Regions from separate parts of the Pseudomonas sp. McL0111 genome, predicted to be linked through region 2. Evidence: predicted binding sites of a transcription regulator. Region 2 holds the regulator's gene; the other holds the start of a gene.
The links. Region 2 encodes sigma-54, which starts transcription at its own class of promoters, with help from an activator protein. Its sites were predicted from a motif close to ANTGGCATNNANNTTGCTNT; they were not measured.

Region 1 (9,738 bases), 2.7 Mb from region 2:
GCGCATACGTGGATCGAGCTGTTTTACCTCGATTTCATAGCGGCCTTCCGTTTGACTGCTAGCCAGATAGTCTTCTACGGTGAACTCAAGAAAGCCCTGAGTGACGCCGATAAGCATGTCAGGCAAGGTAACCGCATCAGCAACGGCAGGGCTGCCGGCAGAAAAAGAGCAAACGGCCATCACCGCGCAAAGGTATCTGCGGCTCTGGGATGTCAGGTGTCGGAAAAATGTCGTTTGAGCGTTCATACGAGTTAAAAAGCAAGCGCCGTGCCGTTTAGCAATGAATGTGCGTCGCAACAACACTTGGCGTTGATGTAGGAGTCTGGGCATGGCTGGTGTAATGGATTCGGTGAACCAGCGCACGCAACTGGTGGGGCAGAATCGCCTGGAGCTGTTGTTGTTCCGTCTCGACGGCCAGCAGCTCTACGGAATCAACGTGTTCAAGGTGCGGGAAGTGCTGCAATGCCCGTCGCTGACGTTGATGCCCAAGTCCAGTCCTGTCGTGTGCGGGGTGGCGAATATTCGGGGGGCGACCATTCCGATCCTTGATCTGGCAATGGCAACCGGCTCGGGTGCGTTGAAAGACAAGAACAACCCGTTCGTGATCATCACGGAGTACAACACCAAGACCCAAGGGTTTCTGGTGCGCTCGGTGGAACGCATCGTCAACATGAACTGGGAAGAGATCCATCCGCCACCGAAGGGTACGGGTCGCGATCATTACCTGACCGCTGTGACTCGAGTGGACAATCAGTTAGTCGAAATCATCGATGTCGAGAAGGTACTGGCGGAAGTTGCGCCGACACCCGAAGCGATTTCGGTCGGCGTGGTCGATGTCGAGACCCAGCACAAGGCGTTGTCGTTGCGGGTGTTGACGGTCGATGACTCGTCGGTGGCGCGCAAGCAGGTCTCGCGTTGCCTGCAAACGGTCGGCGTCGAAGTGGTGGCGTTGAACGACGGCAAGCAGGCGCTGGATTACCTGCGCAAGCTGGTCGATGAAGGCAAGAAGCCGGAAGAAGAGTTCCTGATGATGATCTCCGACATCGAGATGCCGGAGATGGACGGGTACACCCTGACGGCGGAGATCCGCAGCGACCCGCGCATGCAAAAGCTTCATATCATCCTGCATACTTCGTTGTCCGGGGTATTCAATCAGGCGATGGTCAAGAAAGTCGGTGCCGATGACTTTCTGGCCAAATTCCGCCCTGATGACCTGGCATCCCGGGTAGTCGACCGGATCAAAGCAGCAGATATCAGCTAGGGGCGTTTTGTCCCTGGTGATCAACACGATTTAAGAGGCGGCATCATTGTCTACGGGTAATTTGGATTTCGAACAGTTCCGGGTCTTCCTGGAAAAGGCCTGTGGCATTTTGCTCGGCGAAAACAAGCAGTACCTCGTCTCGAGCCGTCTCAACAAACTGATGGAACAGCAAGGCATCAAATCCCTGGGTGAGCTGGTTCAGCGCATCCAGACCCAGCCGCGCAGTGGTTTGCGCGAGCAAGTGGTCGATGCCATGACGACCAACGAAACCCTGTGGTTTCGGGATACCTATCCGTTTGAAGTCTTGAAGAACAAGGTGCTGCCCGAGGCGATCAAGGCCAGCCCCAACCAGCGTCTGCGGATCTGGTCGGCGGCCTGTTCGTCGGGTCAGGAACCGTATTCGCTGTCGATGTCGATTGACGAGTTCGAGCGCGTTAACCTCGGTCAGTTGAAGATGGGCGTGCAGATCGTTGCCACTGATCTGTCCGGTCTCATGTTGAACAACTGCAAGACCGGCGAGTACGACAGCCTGGCAATCGGTCGCGGTTTGTCGCCCGATCGCCTTCAGCGTTACTTCGACCCGAAAGGGCCGGGCCGCTGGGCAATCAAGGCGCCGATCAAGAACCGCGTGGAGTTTCGCTCGTTCAACCTGCTCGACAGCTACGCCGCTCTGGGCAAGTTCGACATCGTGTTCTGCCGCAACGTACTGATCTACTTCTCCGCCGAGGTGAAGAAAGACATTCTGTTGCGTATTCACAGCACGTTGAAGCCGGGTGGTTATCTGTTCCTTGGCGCTTCCGAAGCGCTGAACGGTTTGCCGGATCATTACCAGATGGTCCAGTGCAGCCCGGGGATCATTTACCAGGCGAAATGATTGCAGCGGCAATACAAAAAACGGCAGGCCCGCAAAGGCCTGCCTTTTTTTTTGCCCGGAGAAATTCTCCCAGACACCAAAAATCCCTGTGGGAGTGAGCTTGCTCGCGAAGATGCCGTCATATTCTGCATTTGCATTGGCTGACACTCCGCCTTCGCGAGCAAGCTCGCTCCCACAGTTGTCCGGTGGTGACAGTAAGAGGGGGGGGGGCAAGCGGCAGAAAAGCGGCATCTGGCGGAAACCGGTTGCCGCTTTTCTGGCATTGCCGCATTGCCGTTGCCCGCAAAGCCCCGGTTTTCGGGGGTTTTAAAATTGGCACGCGGCTTGCTATAGCCCTGTTACGAAAAACCCGGTCACCTGAAGGTTCCCGACATGAGCATCAGCTTCGATAAAGCGCTCGGAATTCACGAAAAAGCCCTGGGCTTCCGCGCCCAGCGTGCCGAAGTCCTGGCCAACAACATCGCCAACGCCGATACCCCGAACTACAAGGCTCGGGATCTGGAATTCTCCAAAGTGCTTGAAGCACAGAGCCAGAAAACCAACAACGGCACCATCGCCCTGAACATGACCAACAGCCGTCATATCGAGGCCGAGGGTCTGGGCAATGGCGACGAGTCGCTGATGTATCGCACGCCGATGCAGCCTTCGATCGACCAGAACACCGTGGATGCCCAACTGGAACAGTCCAACTACGCGGAAAACGCCGTGGGCTTCCAGGCCAGCTTCACCCTGCTCAACAGCAAATTCAAAGGGCTGGTTTCAGCCCTGCGCGGAGAGTAATTCATGTCTCTATCCAGTGTTTTCAACATTGCCGGTAGCGGCATGAGCGCGCAGACCACGCGTTTGAACACCGTGGCCTCGAACATCGCCAACGCCGAAACCGTCTCGTCGAGCATCGACCAGACCTATCGCGCCCGTCACCCGGTGTTCGCCACCATGTTCCAGGGCGGCCAGAGCGGCGGCAGCGATTCGCTGTTCCAGAACCAGGACGCTGCCGGCCAGGGCGTACAAGTCATGGGCGTGGTCGAAGACCAGAGCAACCTCGAAGCACGCTACGAGCCGAACCATCCGGCGGCCGATGCCAAAGGCTACGTCTACTACCCGAACGTCAACGTGGTGGAAGAGATGGCTGACATGATTTCCGCGAGTCGTTCGTTCCAGACCAACGCCGAAATGATGAACACCGCCAAAACCATGATGCAGAAGGTACTGACCCTCGGTCAGTAATAAGGGGCGACTGCGATGAGTGTTTCCGATATCAGCAACACCATAAGCACCAAAGACCTGTTGGCCAACTCGTCGAAAAAGACCGGTTCGACCGCCGATGGCATTGCTTCGGCCACTAACAGTTCCACCGGCGGCCAGGCGCTGGGCAAGGACGCGTTCCTGCAATTGCTGGTTACCCAGCTGAAAAACCAGAACCCGCTCGACCCGCAGGACAACAGCGCATTCGTTGCCCAGTTGGCACAGTTCAGTAGCCTGGAAGGCATCACCACGCTGAACTCTACCGTGAGTGGCCTTGCTGGCAACTACAACTCCTCGCAAGCGCTGCAAGCGTCGTCGCTGGTCGGCCGCAACGTGATCGTGCAGACCAACACGGCACAGCTCGATGATCCGACCAAGGGCCTGACCGGTTCGGTCACAGTGCCTTCGTCCATCGCTGGTGGCACCGTGACCATCACCGACAAGGACGGCAAGACTGTTCGCACTATCGACTTGGGTAGCCGCGCCGCTGGCGCCGCCAGCTTCACTTGGGATGGCAAAGACACCGCCGGCACCGTCGTGCCTGTTGGCACATACACCTTTAAGGCCAACGCACCGATCAACGGCACCGCGACGGACTTGGCGACTTACCTTCCAGCTACCGTCAACAGCGTGACGATCAGCCAGACCGGCGGCGAGCTGATGCTAAACCTGGCCGGCAAGGGCTCCGTTGCCCTGTCCAAAGTACAAACCATTGGTATATAGAGCCGACTAACCGGCACAAAGGAGTGGAATATGTCTTTCAATATCGGCCTTAGCGGTCTCTATGCAGCCAACAAACAACTGGACGTGACCGGCAACAACATCGCCAACGTCGCGACCGCCGGATTCAAATCGTCCCGTGCAGAATTCGAAGACGTCTACTCAGCGACTCGCCTGGGTAGCGGCAGCAAAGTGATTGGTAACGGCGTGCGCCTGGCCAACGTTTCCCAGCAGTTCACCCAAGGTGACATAAACAACACCGGTAACGTGTTGGACATGGGTATCAACGGTTCCGGCTTCTTCACCATGAGCAACAACGGCTCGATTTCCTATACCCGTGCCGGTACGTTCAAGGTTGACGACGCTGGTTACATCACCAACACCGATTACACCTCGCGTCTGCAAGGCTACGGTGTGGATGCCAATGGCAAGATCATCAACGGCGTGTTGACTGACCTCAAGCTCGATACTTCGAACCTGGCGCCGAAGTCCTCATCGCTGGTGACATCGAGCATCAACCTGGACTCGACTGCTCCGGTGATCGACGACACAGTGGCGGCCGGCAAGTTCGACCCGACGAACCTTGCGACCTACACCAAGTCGTTCAGCACGCCGATTTATGACAGCCAGGGCAACATGCACCCTATGGATCAGTACGTGGTGAAAACCGGTGCCAATACCTGGAAGGTTTACACCCTGGTAGACGGTCGCAACCCGGATGCTACCGGTAGCGATCCGAAAACCACTCCGCCAGTGGCCTCCACCATGACTTTTGACTCTGCGGGTAATCTGACTCAAATCAGCACGCCTAATCCGGCGAATCCTGCAGCTCCAATCATCAGCAGTGACCTGACCCTGAAAAACTGGAAGCCGGGCACTGTAACCAACGGTACCTTTACGCCTAACGGCGCATCTGCCAACACGGCGGGCGTGACCATTTCCATGGCCAAGACCACTCAATACAACGCTGACACTTCGCGCACGATTCCAACTCAGGATGGCTACGCCACTGGCCAGATCACCAACCTGACCATCGATGGCACCGGTACGCTGTTCGCCAACTTCAGCAACAACCAGAACAAGGCGATCGGCCAGGTTGCTCTGGCCAGCTTCACCAACGAACAGGGCTTGCAGGCAGTCGGCGGTACCAGCTGGAAGGAAACCTTCGCATCGGGGATCCCGGGCTATGACTCTCCGGAAACCGGTACTCTGGGTTCTATCCAGTCCAACTCGCTGGAAGAGTCCAACGTTAACCTGACCAACGAACTGGTAGACCTGATCAAGGGCCAGAGCAACTATCAGGCGAACGCCAAGACCATTTCCACTCAGAGCACCATCATGCAGACCATCATTCAGATGACCTGATATTGATGCTTTGTAAAAAGCTGTAACGGAAAGCCCCTCTTTGAGGGGCTTTCTTGTTTAATGCGCGCGCCGGGGCCATTCGCCTGCGGTAATCGTATTTGGGCGGGCGTATTCATGCGCTTGCTCACGCACTACCCGGGCACCAATGAGCGGTTTGCCCAACCACTGACAGGGATGTAACGATTACTCCATGGTTTTTTTATCTCGCTCCCGAATCGCGTTCGGGACGCTGCCCGTTATTGCCCTGCTGGTCTGGTTTTTATGGGACCAAGGGTGGGGCACCACTCCAAAGAAATACCTGACGACGTCAGTCACCGTCGAAGATCTTGAAGAGACCGTATTGGCCAGCGGTATGGTCAAGCCCTTCCAGCAAGTCAGTGTCGGCGCTCAGGTCAATGGGCAACTCCAGAGCCTGAAGGCCGGGTTGGGCGATACAGTGCGCCAAGGCCAGCTACTGGCAGAAATTGACCCGCTGTTGCAACAGAATGAGCTGCTCAAGTCGCGGGCTGCGTTGCTCAGTGTCCAGGCGCAATATAAAGCCCGGCAGGCGATGATCCGCCAGTACGAGCTTGATTTCCGTCGCAAGCAAAACCTGGTTGCGAGTGAGGCCGGATCGCGGGCCGATCTGGAAATTGCCGAGGCGCAATTGCAAAGTTCGCGCGCCGAATTGGCATCCCTTGCGGCACAAATCTCCCAAGCGGAGATTGAAATCAGGATCGCCGAAGTTAACCTGGGTTACACGCGTATCAGCGCGCCGATGGACGGTGAGGTCATTGCCGTGGTGACCAGGCAAGGCCAGACCGTCGTTTCCGCACAGAGTGTTCCGACATTGCTGATCCTTGCCAGACTGGACCGGATGACAGTCGAGGCGCGGATATCTGAGGCTGACGTGGTTCGGGTCAAGGCAGGCCAAGCCGTATCCTTCAATATTCTGGGCGATCCGGATCGGCGCTTTACAAGTCGTATCCGTGCGGTAGAGCCAGCCCCTGAGTCCATTGCCCGGCAGGATCAAATGCAGGGTTCTGGAGGCTCGACAGCAGGAGGCGCGGACGCGGCGGTGTATTACAACGCTCTGTTTGACGTACCCAATGACGATCGTTCGTTGCGCACCTCGATGACGGCGCAAGTCAGTGTTTTGCTCGATTCGGCGCAAAAAGCTACAACGGTTTCGGTGGCTGCGCTGGGCAAGCGCGCCGCTGACGGCCGCTACGAAGTGCGCCGACTGGTTAATGGTCAACCGCAGACGGTGCTGGTGAAAACCGGTTTGCGCAATGACTTGAATGTTCAGGTGCTGGACGGGCTCAAAGAACATGACGAAGTCGTCCTCGGCGAAGAGCCGGAGCCTCAATGAGCAGCGCCAATGATCTTTGCGGTTTGACGCCAAACCCCTTGAAAGAAGTGCTGCCAGTCACGCCGTTGTTGTCCTTTGAAAGCGTGCAGCGGTGGTTCGCCGATGGCGAGGCCAGGACTCATGTGCTGCGTGACGTGAACCTGGCGATTACCGCTGGTGAAATGGTAGCGATCATAGGGCCTTCCGGCTCTGGAAAGTCCAGTCTGATGAATATCCTCGGATGCCTGGATCGTCCTTCCGCAGGTCGCTACTGCATCAACGGTGTCGATATGGCCCGGATGAGTAGTGATGAGCTGGCAACGCTGCGTCGTGAGCATTTTGGATTCATTTTTCAGCGCTTTCATTTGCTGTCGCATCTGAGTGCCGAGGCCAACGTTCAGGTGCCGGCCATCTACGCCGATCAACCGTTTATCGAGCATCAGCAAAAAGCCAGGGCGCTATTGCTGCGCCTGGGGTTGGGGCAGCGCATGCAGCATCGGCCGGGGCAGCTTTCCGGTGGTCAGCAGCAACGGGTCAGCATTGCCCGTGCGTTGATCAATGGTGGTGCGGTGATCCTTGCCGACGAACCCACCGGTTCGCTGGACTCGCGTAGTGGTGAAGAGGTGATGGCGATCCTGCGCGAGCTACATCGCAGCGGTCACACCGTCATTATCGTGACCCATGATTCGCAGGTGGCGCAGTACGCTGACCGCATCATCGAGATTCATGACGGCGAGATCATCGCTGATCAATTAAATGCCGAGTGCAAAGCGCTTCCGGCACAGACACCTGAGCCTGAAGAAAATACAGATCAAGGTCGCGATGGAGTGGCGGTGCATTGGCGTCGCTTCAGCGAGGCTTTCAAGATGGCCTGGATTTCCCTGTGCAGCCATCGTATGCGTACATTGTTGACTATGCTCGGGATCATCATCGGTATCGCCTCGGTGGTTTCGGTGGTGGCGCTGGGGCAGGGTGCACAGACCCGAGTGCTACGCGATATCAGTGCCATGGGCACCAATACCATCGATGTTTATCCCGGCAAGGATTGGGGGGATGAGCAGGCAAGCTCGATCCGGACATTGCAGCCTGTGGACTTGCGGATCATCCAGGCGCAGTTCTGGGTCGACAGCGTTTCTGCAATGGTCAGTGCCAGCCGGACGATTCGCTACCGCAACCTGCATGTCAACGCTACCGTCGATGGTGTCAGCCAGGATTACTTCCAGGTGATGGGCATCCGCATGACCAAGGGGGCGGTGTTCAGTGCAAGCGATGTGGTGCGCCGCAGTCAGACCCTGGTCATTGACCACAACACTCGACAACGGCTGTTCAAGGACTGGGAGCAACCGCTGGGCAAGGTGATTCTAGTTGGCGATCTGCCTTGCACGGTGGTGGGGGTTATGGAAAGTCGCGATGACGGTTTTTCAGGGCCGAGCCTGCAGGTCTATTTGCCTTATACAACGGTGATGGGGCGTCTATTGGGGCAGAGTCATTTCAGTTCGATCAAGGTTCGGCTCAAGGATCGGGTTGCCAGCGCTGCTGCAGAGCAAGCGCTGCAATCATTGTTGCTGGCACGTCATGGGCGTCCGGATTTTTTCCTCAGTTCCAGCGACAGCATCCTCAAAATTGTGCAAAAAACCACAGACACCCTGACGCTGCTGATCTCTGCTGTGGCGTTTATTTCACTCCTGGTCGGTGGTATCGGGGTGATGAATATCATGCTGGTATCGGTCACCGAACGAACCCGAGAGATCGGCATCCGCATGGCTGTCGGCGCACGGCGTGTAGACATCTTGCAGCAGTTTTTGATCGAGGCAGTGCTGGTATGTCTGCTGGGTGGCTTGCTGGGCGTCCTGTTGTCGTTGTTGATCAGTCAGGTGTTTGGCTACTTCGTGCAGACGATCGTCATGGAGTTCACGGCGCTGGCAATGATTTCAGCCTGTTTGTGTTCGCTTCTGGTCGGGGTGTTGTTCGGTTATATACCTGCGCGCAATGCCGCACGGCTTGATCCTATTCAGGCGTTGTCCCGAGAATGAAATACATGAATTGCAACTGGGCTTCGGTATTGCTGTTGCCTTTGTGTTTGGCGGGGTGTGGCGCTCTGTTGCACAGCGAGTACCGTCAACCGGAGGTGAAGACGCCGGCTTACTGGTTTGGTGATACGTCGCGCGAACGTTCATTGGATTCGGGGGAGCGATGGTGGGAAACATTTGGCGATCAGCGTCTGAATTCATTGATCGGCGACGCCTTGGCGCACAATAACGATCTTGCTGTTGCCGCCCTCAAAGTGCGCCGGGCCACGCTTCAAGCAGGGCTTGCCGGTACCAATATCGCGCCTGATCTGGATGTGGGCGCGGCGGCGGACTGGAGCAGAAGTCTACGTCATGACAGTTCAAGTCAGCGTCGATTTTCCACGACCTCGTCGGTGCGTTACGAAGTCGATTTATGGGGGCGGCTGGCGAGCACGCGTGATGCTGCGCAATGGGCGTTGCTGGCGACCGAGTTTGATCGGCGCGCCAGTGCCTTGAGCTTGATCGGTAACACCGCACGTTGGTACTGGCGAATCGGTCTTTTCAACGAACTGGCCCGGTCGGCCCGAGAAAGTATCCAGTACGCCGAGCAGACGCTGCGATTGGTGCAGTCCCAGCGTCTGGCAGGAGCGGCGACTTGGCTTGAAGAGGCCCAGGCCGAACAAGTAGTGGCAACACAACGCGCTGTATTGAGCGATTATCTTCAGCAACTTGAAGTGGCGCGCAACGCCCTGGCAATTGTCTTTGATCAAGCGCCCGAGCAACGGTTTGCAGAACTTGAACAATTACCTGTCCTGATATTGGCGGGTGTGCCGGCAGGCTTGCCGGCCGATTTGGTTTCGCGGCGCCCGGATCTGCAGGCAACTGAGTGGCGATTGCGTCAGGCGCTGTCGAACTATGATGCAACGCGTGCGAG
Region 2 (9,738 bases):
ATTTGAGCAGGACGATGTCGCGGATCATTTCTTCCGGCAACTGGGTATGAACGCGCAGGGGGAATGCGACGTTCTCGAAGACATCGAGATCGGTAAACAGCGCGCCGCTCTGGAACAGCACACCCATGTGCTTGCGTGCATCGAACAGATCACTGCGCGACAGTTGCGGCAGGTTCTGTCCGTTGACCCAGACTTCCCCGCTGGACGGACGCAACTGTGCGCCCATCAGACGCAGCAGTGTGGTCTTGCCACACCCGGAAGGCCCCATGATGCCGGTGACCTTGCCGCGCGGGATGCGGATATCGACGTTATTGAAAATGCTGCGCGCACCGCGCTTGAAGGAGACTCCCTTCAGCTCGACCGCGTAGGCGTTATCGGCACTCATCTAAACTCCTTGCGATGCAGCCTCTCACTCGGACGCCTGGCTTTCTTGAAAAAGCACGTACATCCCGGGCAGGCCGAACTGGCGGCGAACTATATCACTGCAAACGCCAACCGCCCAAGGCTTGTGCCGGCCCTAGTTCAGCTATATGACAGGTCTTGAGGGTGTTTTTCGAGGTTTTGGTAACGAGTAATGACAAAGCACGACGAACTAGCGTGAGGCTTTGCAACATAACCGCTATAATCGCCGCCTTTTCATCGGGCTATACGATTTCTGACATGAGCCAAACCAGCGACCTGATTCAATCGGCACAACGCACCATCCGCCTCGAAGTGGAAGCCGTACAAGGCTTGTTGCCCCATATCGACGCCGATTTCGTACGCGCTTGCGAGATGATTCTGGCCAGCAAGGGCCGTGTGGTAGTGGTCGGCATGGGCAAATCCGGGCACATCGGCAACAAGATTGCCGCGACCCTCGCCAGCACCGGCACCCCGGCATTTTTCGTGCACCCGGCCGAAGCCAGCCATGGTGACATGGGCATGATCACCCGCGACGACGTGATTCTGGCCCTGTCGAACTCCGGCTCGACCAACGAAATCGTCACCCTGCTGCCGTTGATCAAGCGCCTGGGCATCCAGTTGATCAGCCTGACCGGTAACCCGCAGTCGGCACTGGCCAAGGCTGCCGAGGTCAATCTCAACGTTCACGTCGAGCACGAAGCCTGCCCGCTGAATCTGGCACCGACCTCTTCGACCACTGCGGCACTGGTCATGGGTGACGCACTGGCAGTGGCATTGCTCGAAGCCCGCGGCTTTACCGCCGAAGATTTCGCTTTTTCCCATCCGGGCGGCGCATTGGGTCGTCGCCTGTTGCTGAAAGTCGAAAACGTCATGCACGCCGGCCAGGAACTGCCGCAAGTACAGCGCGGCACCCTGCTCAAGGACGCACTGATGGAAATGACCCGCAAAGGGCTGGGCATGACCGCCATTCTTGAAGCCGACGGCAAACTGGCCGGGATCTTCACCGACGGTGATTTGCGTCGCACCCTGGATCGCAGCATTGATATCCGTACCGCGACGATCGATCAGGTCATGACCGAACACGGCAAGACCGCCCGGCCCGAGATGCTCGCCGCCGAGGCGTTGAAAATCATGGAAGACCACCGAATCAACGCGCTGGTCGTAGTCGATGAAGAAGATCGCCCTGTCGGCGCCTTCAACCTCTCCGATCTGTTGCGCGCAGGAGTCATGTAATGAGCACCGATCTGCTGCAACGCGGCAAAGCGATCAAACTGGCGGTTTTTGACGTCGACGGCGTCCTCACCGACGGGCGCCTGTATTTCCTTGAAGACGGCAGCGAATTCAAGACGTTCAACACTCTCGACGGTCAAGGCATCAAGATGCTGATGAACGCCGGCGTCACGACCGCGATCATCAGCGGCCGCAAGACCCCGGTGGTCGAGCGCCGGGCGAAAAACCTCGGCATCCCGCACCTGTTTCAGGGGCGCGAAGACAAATTGGTTGTCCTCGACGGTCTTCTTGAGCAACTGGGCCTAAGCTATGAACAGGTCGCCTACCTCGGTGACGACCTGCCCGATCTGCCGGTGATCCGCCGCGTAGGTCTGGGGATGGCCGTAGCCAATGCCGCCGATTTCGTGCGCGAACACGCCCATGGCGTGACCCGGGCCCGTGGTGGCGAAGGTGCCGCCCGCGAATTCTGTGAATTGATCCTGCGCGCCCAGGGCCGCCTCGATGCGGCCAACGCCGCGTACCTGTGAGCCAAACCATGTTTAGCAAAAAGTTTCGCAACTTCCTGCTGTTCGGCTGCATCGCTGCGCTATTCGCAGCGGTCGGCTACTGGAACATCAGCCCGGAACGCTTCCTCGACAAGCCACCGGCCAAGTCTGAAGAGAGCCCGATCGACTGGTACGCGACCAACACGCATACCTTTCAATACCTGCCGGACGGCAAATTGCAGTATGAAATGACGTCCGACAAAGCCGAGCACGTCAAAGCGACCGACATCACGCTCGTCACCAAACCCGACCTGAACATGTTCCGTGGCACCGAGTTTCCATGGCACGTGACCAGCGAGCGCGGTGAAGTGAATTCGGGCGGCACCGAGGTCGAACTGATCGACTCGGTACGCATCAAACGCACCGACGAAAAGAACCGCGACACCCTGATCACCAGCACTCGTATGACAGTGTTCCCGCAGCAGCAATATGCGCAGACCCAGCAACCCGTTAGAATCGACGGCGCTGGCGGTGTATCGACTGGCGTGGGAATGAAGGCATATTTGAAGGAAAGCAGGATACACCTGCTATCGAACGTAAGAGGACAGTATGAGGCTCGTTAAAACCCTCCCTATTTTGCTCAGTCTGGGCGCAGCACTGGGAAGCGTGAGCGCCTGGGCTCTGCCGAACGATCAGCAGCAACCTATCCGCATTCAAGCCGACGACGCCCAACTGGACGACAAGAACGGCATCGCTACCTATAAAGGTGATGTGATCATCACCCAGGGCTCGATGATCGTTAAAGGCAACACCGTAACCATCACTCGTACGCCGGCTGGCGATATCGACGTGGTGACTTCGGTGGGCAATCTCGCCTACTTCGAGCAACTGCAAACCCAGGGTGATACCAAACCTGTGCAGGGCTGGGGCGTGACCATCCAGTACCACGCCGCGCAAAACCGTGTCGTGCTGATCGACAAGGCCAAGGTTGTCGACAAGGACAACAACACCACTCAAGGCGAGAAAATCGTCTATGACACGGTGAAAAAACTGGCCAGTGCCGGTCGCGCTACCGGCAGCAAGGTCACCGAGTCGCGTCCGCGCATCGACATGGTGATCCAGCCGAAGAAGAAAACCGACGAGAAGACCCAGTAATGGCAACTCTGAAAGCTCAGCATCTGGCAAAGGCCTACAAAGGCCGCCAGGTTGTGCGTGATGTCAGCCTGTCGATCGACAGCGGGCAGATCGTCGGCCTGCTTGGCCCGAACGGCGCCGGCAAGACCACCTGCTTCTACATGATCGTCGGTCTGGTGCAGGCTGATCAGGGCCGCGTACTGATCGATGATCTGGACGTCAGCCATCAGCCAATGCATGGCCGCGCTACTGCGGGCATCGGCTATCTGCCGCAAGAAGCGTCGATCTTCCGCAAACTGTCAGTGGCCGACAACATCATGGCCATCCTCGAGACCCGCAAGGAACTCGACAAGGCCGGTCGTCGCAAGGAGCTGGAAAGCCTGCTGCAGGAATTCCACATCAGCCACATCCGCGACAACCTCGGCATGAGTCTGTCCGGTGGTGAACGCCGCCGGGTGGAAATTGCTCGCGCCCTGGCCACAGCGCCGAAATTCATCCTGCTCGACGAACCGTTCGCCGGTGTCGACCCGATTTCGGTCGGCGATATCAAGCAGATCATCCATCACCTCAAGGCCAAGGGCATCGGTGTACTGATCACCGACCACAACGTGCGTGAGACCCTGGATATCTGCGAAACCGCCTACATCGTCAACGACGGTCAACTGATCGCCGAAGGTGATTCCGCGACCATCCTGGCCAACGATCTGGTCAAGGAAGTGTATCTGGGCCACGAGTTCCGCTTGTAAGCACGACGGTACTCGGTCAGCCGCCCGGGTGCTGTAACGATGAAGCAGGTTTAATTCGCTTTAATTGTTACAGCACCCTAGGCAAACACCGCAGTTTCAGGCATATAATTTGCTTAAGTTTGGCGCTCCGGCGCCCTGTAGTGGATGGCGCATGAGCGCCGGCGAATAAGGTGTTAAGCCCCTGCCATGAAACCATCGCTAGTCTTGAGAATGGGCCAGCAGCTGACGATGACACCGCAGCTGCAACAGGCCATCCGCCTGCTCCAATTGTCGACCCTGGATCTGCAACAGGAAATCCAGGAGGCTCTGGAATCCAATCCGATGCTCGAACGCCAGGAAGAAGGCGAAGACTTCGACAACACTGATCCCCTGGCCGACAACCCCGAACAGAAACCCACCGAAATCCAGGAACCCTCCTATCAGGAAACCGCCCCGACGGTGGATAACCTCGAGGACGGCGAATGGAACGAACGCATTCCCAACGAGCTTCCGGTAGACACTGCCTGGGAAGACGTCTACCAGACCAGCGCCAGCAGCCTGCCAAGCAACGATGATGATGAGTGGGATTTCACCACCCGCACCTCTGCCGGCGAAAGCCTGCAAAGCCATCTGCTGTGGCAACTGAACCTCGCGCCGATGTCCGACACCGATCGCCTGATCGCTGTGACCCTGGTCGATTGCATCAATAATCAGGGCTACCTCGACGAAACTCTCGAAGAAATTCTTGAAGCGTTCGATCCGGAGCTCGACATCGAGCTGGACGAGATCGAAGCCGTCCTGCACCGCATCCAGCAGTTCGAACCCGCCGGCATCGGTGCGCGCAATCTGAGCGAATGCCTGTTGCTGCAATTGCGTCAGCTGCCAGCCAAGACCCCGTGGCTGAGCGAAGCCAAGCGTTTGGTGACCGACTACATCGATCTGCTCGGCAGCCGCGACTACAGCCAGTTGATGCGCCGCATGAAGCTCAAGGAAGATGAACTGCGTCAGGTCATCGAGCTGGTGCAGAGCCTCAATCCGCGCCCGGGCTCACAGATCGAGTCCGCCGAAGCCGAGTACGTCGTACCCGACGTGATCGTGCGCAAGGACAACGAGCGCTGGCTGGTCGAGTTGAACCAGGAATCGGTACCACGCCTGCGGGTCAACGCGCAGTACGCCGGTTTCGTCCGTCGCGCCGACACCAGCGCCGACAACACCTTCATGCGCAATCAGCTTCAAGAGGCCCGCTGGTTCATCAAGAGCCTGCAAAGCCGCAATGAAACCCTGATGAAAGTAGCCACTCAGATCGTCGAGCATCAGCGCGGCTTCCTGGAATATGGCGACGAGGCCATGAAGCCGTTGGTCCTGCATGACATCGCCGAAGCGGTCGGCATGCACGAATCGACGATTTCCCGGGTTACCACGCAAAAATTCATGCATACCCCGCGCGGTATTTATGAGCTGAAATACTTTTTCTCCAGCCACGTCAGTACCTCCGAAGGCGGTGAATGCTCGTCCACGGCGATCCGCGCGATCATCAAAAAACTGGTTGCCGCGGAAAATCAGAAAAAGCCGTTGAGTGACAGCAAGATCGCTGGTTTACTGGAGGCACAAGGCATTCAGGTGGCTCGCCGCACCGTCGCCAAGTACCGCGAATCCCTCGGGATCGCGCCTTCGAGCGAACGCAAGCGGTTGATGTAAGCCACGTTACAGCGTTCCAGTGGCAGGCTTTTCGGCCTGCCGCTTTATGCACTGGCAACGAAGGAGAAGCGGTATGCAAGTCAACATCAGTGGACACCAACTGGAAGTGACCAAGCCCCTGCGCGAATACATCGAGCTCAAACTCAAGAGGCTCGAGGGGCATTTCGACAAAATCACCAACGTGCAGGTCACGATGACGGTCGAGAAGTTGAAACAGAAAATCGAAGCCACCTTGCATATACCCGGCAACGAAGTGGTCGCCAACGCTGAACATACCGACATGTATGCAGCCATTGACGCCCTTACCGACAAGCTGGATAAACAACTCAAAAAGCATAAGGAAAAGACCCAGAGCCTCCTCCAGGGCGCGACCGGTCGTTAACTCCCCCATCCCATGATCCGACTTGAAAGTATCCTGACCCCCGGCCGTTCCCTCGTGAACGTGCCGGGCGGCAGTAAAAAGAAAGCCCTCGAGCAAATTGCCAACCTGATCGCCCGCGAAGTGCCGGATCTGGAGATGCAAGATGTCTTCGAGGCGTTGATCGCCCGTGAAAAACTCGGTTCTACCGGTTTTGGCAACGGCATCGCCATTCCCCACTGCCGCCTGAAAGGCTGCGAAGCGCCCATCAGCGCCTTGATTCACCTCGAAGCACCCATCGATTTCGACGCCATCGACGGCGCACCGGTTGATCTGCTGTTTGTACTGCTGGTGCCGGAAGCTGCTACCGATGCGCATCTGGAATTGTTGCGTCAGATCGCCAGCATGCTGGATCGCAAGGACGTGCGCGATAAATTGCGCAGCGCTTCAAGCAACGAAGCCCTGTACCAGGTTGTACTGGACGAACAAAACGGGCAGTAATCATGCGTTTGATCATCGTCAGTGGCCGTTCCGGCTCAGGTAAAAGCACCGCGCTCGATGTTCTTGAGGACAACGGCTACTACTGCATCGATAACCTGCCTGCAGGTTTGTTGCCGGAATTGGCCGAACGCGCGCTGATCCACACCGAACTGGCCCAACCGTTAGTGGCCGTTTCGATTGATGCGCGCAACTTGCCAAGCCATCTCTCGCGCTTCCCCGAGCTACTTGAAGAAGTGCGCAGTCGCCATATTCAGTGTGACGTGCTGTATCTGGATGCCGACGAAGAAACCCTGCTCAAGCGTTTCTCGGAAACCCGTCGTCGTCACCCGCTGAGCACCGCCAACCGTTCGCTCGCTGAAGCGATCAACGATGAAACCGCCCTGCTCGGCCCGATTGCCGACCTGGCCGACCTCAAGGTCAACACCACCAATCTGAACCTGTACCAGTTGCGCGACACCATCAAGCTGCGCCTGCTGAACCAGCCGGAGCCGGGTACGGCGTTTCTGGTCGAGTCGTTCGGCTTCAAGCGCGGCATGCCGGTGGATGCGGATCTGGTGTTCGATGTGCGTTGTCTGCCCAATCCATATTGGAAACCGGAGCTACGCGCACAATCGGGTCTTGATGAGCCGGTAGCCGAATACCTGGCAGCCCAGCCGGAAGTCGAAGAAATGTTCCAGGACATTTTCGCTTACCTGCACAAGTGGCTGCCGCGTTTCGCCGCGAGCAATCGCGCCTACGTCACCATTGCCATTGGCTGCACCGGGGGGCATCACCGCTCCGTCTACCTGACCGAACGTCTGGGTCAGGCCCTGCAGAAAACCCTGAAGAATGTCCAGGTCCGCCACCGCGACCTCACTTAAAGGATTCACACCGCGATGCCTGCTCTGGAAATTGAAATCATCAACAAACTGGGCCTGCATGCCCGGGCATCGGCCAAATTCGTTGGCGTCGCGGGACAGTTTCAGGATTGCTCGATCAGAGTCGGACGCACGCCAGCAACCACGGTCGATGGCAAAAGCATCATGGCTATGATGATGTTGGCGGCCGGCAAGGGCACCAAAATCTACTTGAGTACCGAAGGGCATCAGGAACAGGAAGCGCTGGATGCGCTGGTGGCGTTGATCAACAACTACTTCGACGAAGGCGGTTGATCATAAAAGATCAAAAGATCGCAGCCTGCGGCAGCTCCTACAGTTGGAATGTGTTTCCCTGTCGCAGGCTGCGATCTTTTTGTTTTAGCCTAACGCAGTATCCATCACCATCATCAGACAGAACCCGCTCAACAGCCCAAGGCTGGCCATTTTGTCGTGACCATTGCGTCGCGACTCCGGAATGATTTCGTGAGTGACCACCAGCAGCATCGCACCTGCCGCCAACGCCAGCCCCAGCGGCAACAACAACTGCGCAAGACTGACCAGCCAGGCGCAGAGCAGCGCAAATACCGGCTCGACCAATCCTGACGCCGCGCCGATCAGGAACGCCTTGACCCGCGACATCCCGGCCCCAGCCAATACCAGCGCAATCACCAGACCTTCCGGCACATCCTGCAGGGCAATGCCCATCGCGAGGCTATCGGCGTCAGGCATGCCGCCGCCGGCAGAAACACCGACAGCCATGCCTTCAGGGATGTTATGGGCAATGATTGCGAACACGAACAGCCAGATTCGCGGCGGTATCACTGGATGTTCGACAGTGCCAACGAGCATTTCCGGCGAAGCGCCCGAGACCTGACGATCCACCAGAAACAGCCCGAACGCGCCGAGCATGATGCCAAAGCAGATCAGGCCGCTGGCCGCCCACGGAGTCAGGCCCAGACTTTCAGCGGCGGCGATTCCCGGCACGATCAGCGAAAACGCGGTCGCCGCCAGCATCACCCCGGCGCCAAATCCCAGCAGCGTATCGCTGAGTATTTGCGGCATGCGCCGAATCACCAGCACCGGCACCGCTCCGAGCGCCGTGCCGAGGGCGCAGATCGCGCCGCCCTGCAACGCTCGTGACAGTCTCGGCTCAAGGTTCAGCCATTCAAGTCCATGTGCCGCCAGCAACGTCATGCCCGCCAGCAGCAACAATGATCCCACTGCGTAACGAAACATACGCCCGCCGCCGATCGCCAGTGTTTCAGTGCCCATAGTCAGCCTTGGATTGTTTTTATTGGAGACTTAAACCAGTGCGGCTTGATAGCGCGCAGCAACTTCAGGCCAATTGATCACGTTGTAGAACGCGTTGATGTATTCCGGGCGGCGGTTCTGATAACGCAGGTAGTAAGCGTGCTCCCAGACATCCAGACCGAGAATCGGCGTATTGCCGTTCATCAACGGGCTGTCCTGGTTACCGCTGCTTTCAACTACCAGCGTCTTCTGCGGAGTCACGCTGAGCCATGCCCAGCCGCTGCCGAAACGGGTCAGCGCGGCTTTGGTGAAAGCCTCTTTGAAACTGTCGAGGCCACCCAGTTGCTCGTCGATGGCCTTGGCCAGCGCGCCGTTTGGCTTGCCACCGCCGCCAGGCACCATGACTTCCCAGAACAACGAATGGTTGGCGTGACCACCGCCCTGATTAATCACCGCTGCGCGGAGTTTTTCCGGCAGTTGCTGAACGCTGGCGACCAGTTTCTCCACCGGCCACTCGGCGTATTCGGTGCCTTCTACTGCGGCATTGAGGTTGTTGATGTAGGTCTGGTGATGCTTGGTGTAGTGGATTTCCATGGTTTGCGCATCGATGTGCGGTTCCAGGGCATCGTAGGCGTAAGGCAAGGCAGGCAAGGTAAAAGCCATTTCAATGGACTCCATGGTGATGTGAGGCTGAGGCACGGCGCGCATTGCCAGTGTCCGGGTGCAGCAGACGCTGGGTTCGCGGGTATTCGCCGTGCTCGCTGATGAAATTCAACAACTCGACGTAGGTCTTGCTGCTCTGGCGCAACGCGGCCTCACGCAAGGCCGGGCGCAGGCGCTCGTCCTGCATGGTCTGCAATAGCCGTTGATGGATCGCGCAGAGGTATTCGGCGCTCTCCTCCGGCTGGTTCAGGCGCAGGTGCAAGTCCGCCAGGTTGTGATGGGAAATCACACAAGCCGCCACCGCTTCGTCGGCATCCGCCCAACGCTCATACAGCACTTGCGCCAGCGCCAATGCTTGCAGGTAAGCCTCGCGGGCATCGATCAGTTCGCCCAGCATGAAGCAGCGATTAGCCCGTTCAATCGTGCGTTTCCAG

Region 1: flgB (flagellar basal body rod protein FlgB) is a predicted target of sigma-54. The motif match lies at 2,447-2,466, and genes of this name have one in related genera.

What each region holds. Positions count from the first base shown of each region.
Region 1 covers NZ_CP199585.1:3,189,301-3,199,038, forward strand. Annotated here, with positions in the region: gene flgA (flagellar basal body P-ring formation chaperone FlgA) at 1-246, opposite strand, end outside; gene ACTWLJ_RS14570 (chemotaxis protein CheV) at 329-1,261, shown strand; gene cheR (protein-glutamate O-methyltransferase CheR) at 1,308-2,135, shown strand; gene flgB (flagellar basal body rod protein FlgB) at 2,508-2,915, shown strand; gene flgC (flagellar basal body rod protein FlgC) at 2,919-3,362, shown strand; gene flgD (flagellar hook assembly protein FlgD) at 3,378-4,103, shown strand; gene flgE (flagellar hook protein FlgE) at 4,134-5,465, shown strand; gene ACTWLJ_RS14600 (efflux RND transporter periplasmic adaptor subunit) at 5,656-6,816, shown strand; gene ACTWLJ_RS14605 (MacB family efflux pump subunit) at 6,813-8,828, shown strand; gene ACTWLJ_RS14610 (efflux transporter outer membrane subunit) at 8,825-9,738, shown strand, end outside.
Region 2 covers NZ_CP199585.1:525,976-535,713, forward strand. Annotated here, with positions in the region: gene ACTWLJ_RS02540 (ATP-binding cassette domain-containing protein) at 1-385, opposite strand, end outside; gene ACTWLJ_RS02545 (KpsF/GutQ family sugar-phosphate isomerase) at 661-1,635, shown strand; gene ACTWLJ_RS02550 (KdsC family phosphatase) at 1,635-2,159, shown strand; gene lptC (LPS export ABC transporter periplasmic protein LptC) at 2,168-2,740, shown strand; gene lptA (lipopolysaccharide transport periplasmic protein LptA) at 2,727-3,272, shown strand; gene lptB (LPS export ABC transporter ATP-binding protein) at 3,272-3,997, shown strand; gene ACTWLJ_RS02570 (RNA polymerase factor sigma-54) at 4,184-5,674, shown strand; gene hpf (ribosome hibernation-promoting factor, HPF/YfiA family) at 5,748-6,056, shown strand; gene ptsN (PTS IIA-like nitrogen regulatory protein PtsN) at 6,069-6,533, shown strand; gene rapZ (RNase adapter RapZ) at 6,536-7,393, shown strand; gene ACTWLJ_RS02590 (HPr family phosphocarrier protein) at 7,409-7,684, shown strand; gene ACTWLJ_RS02595 (ZIP family metal transporter) at 7,769-8,662, opposite strand; gene ACTWLJ_RS02600 (superoxide dismutase) at 8,693-9,304, opposite strand; gene ACTWLJ_RS02605 (hypothetical protein) at 9,306-9,738, opposite strand, start outside.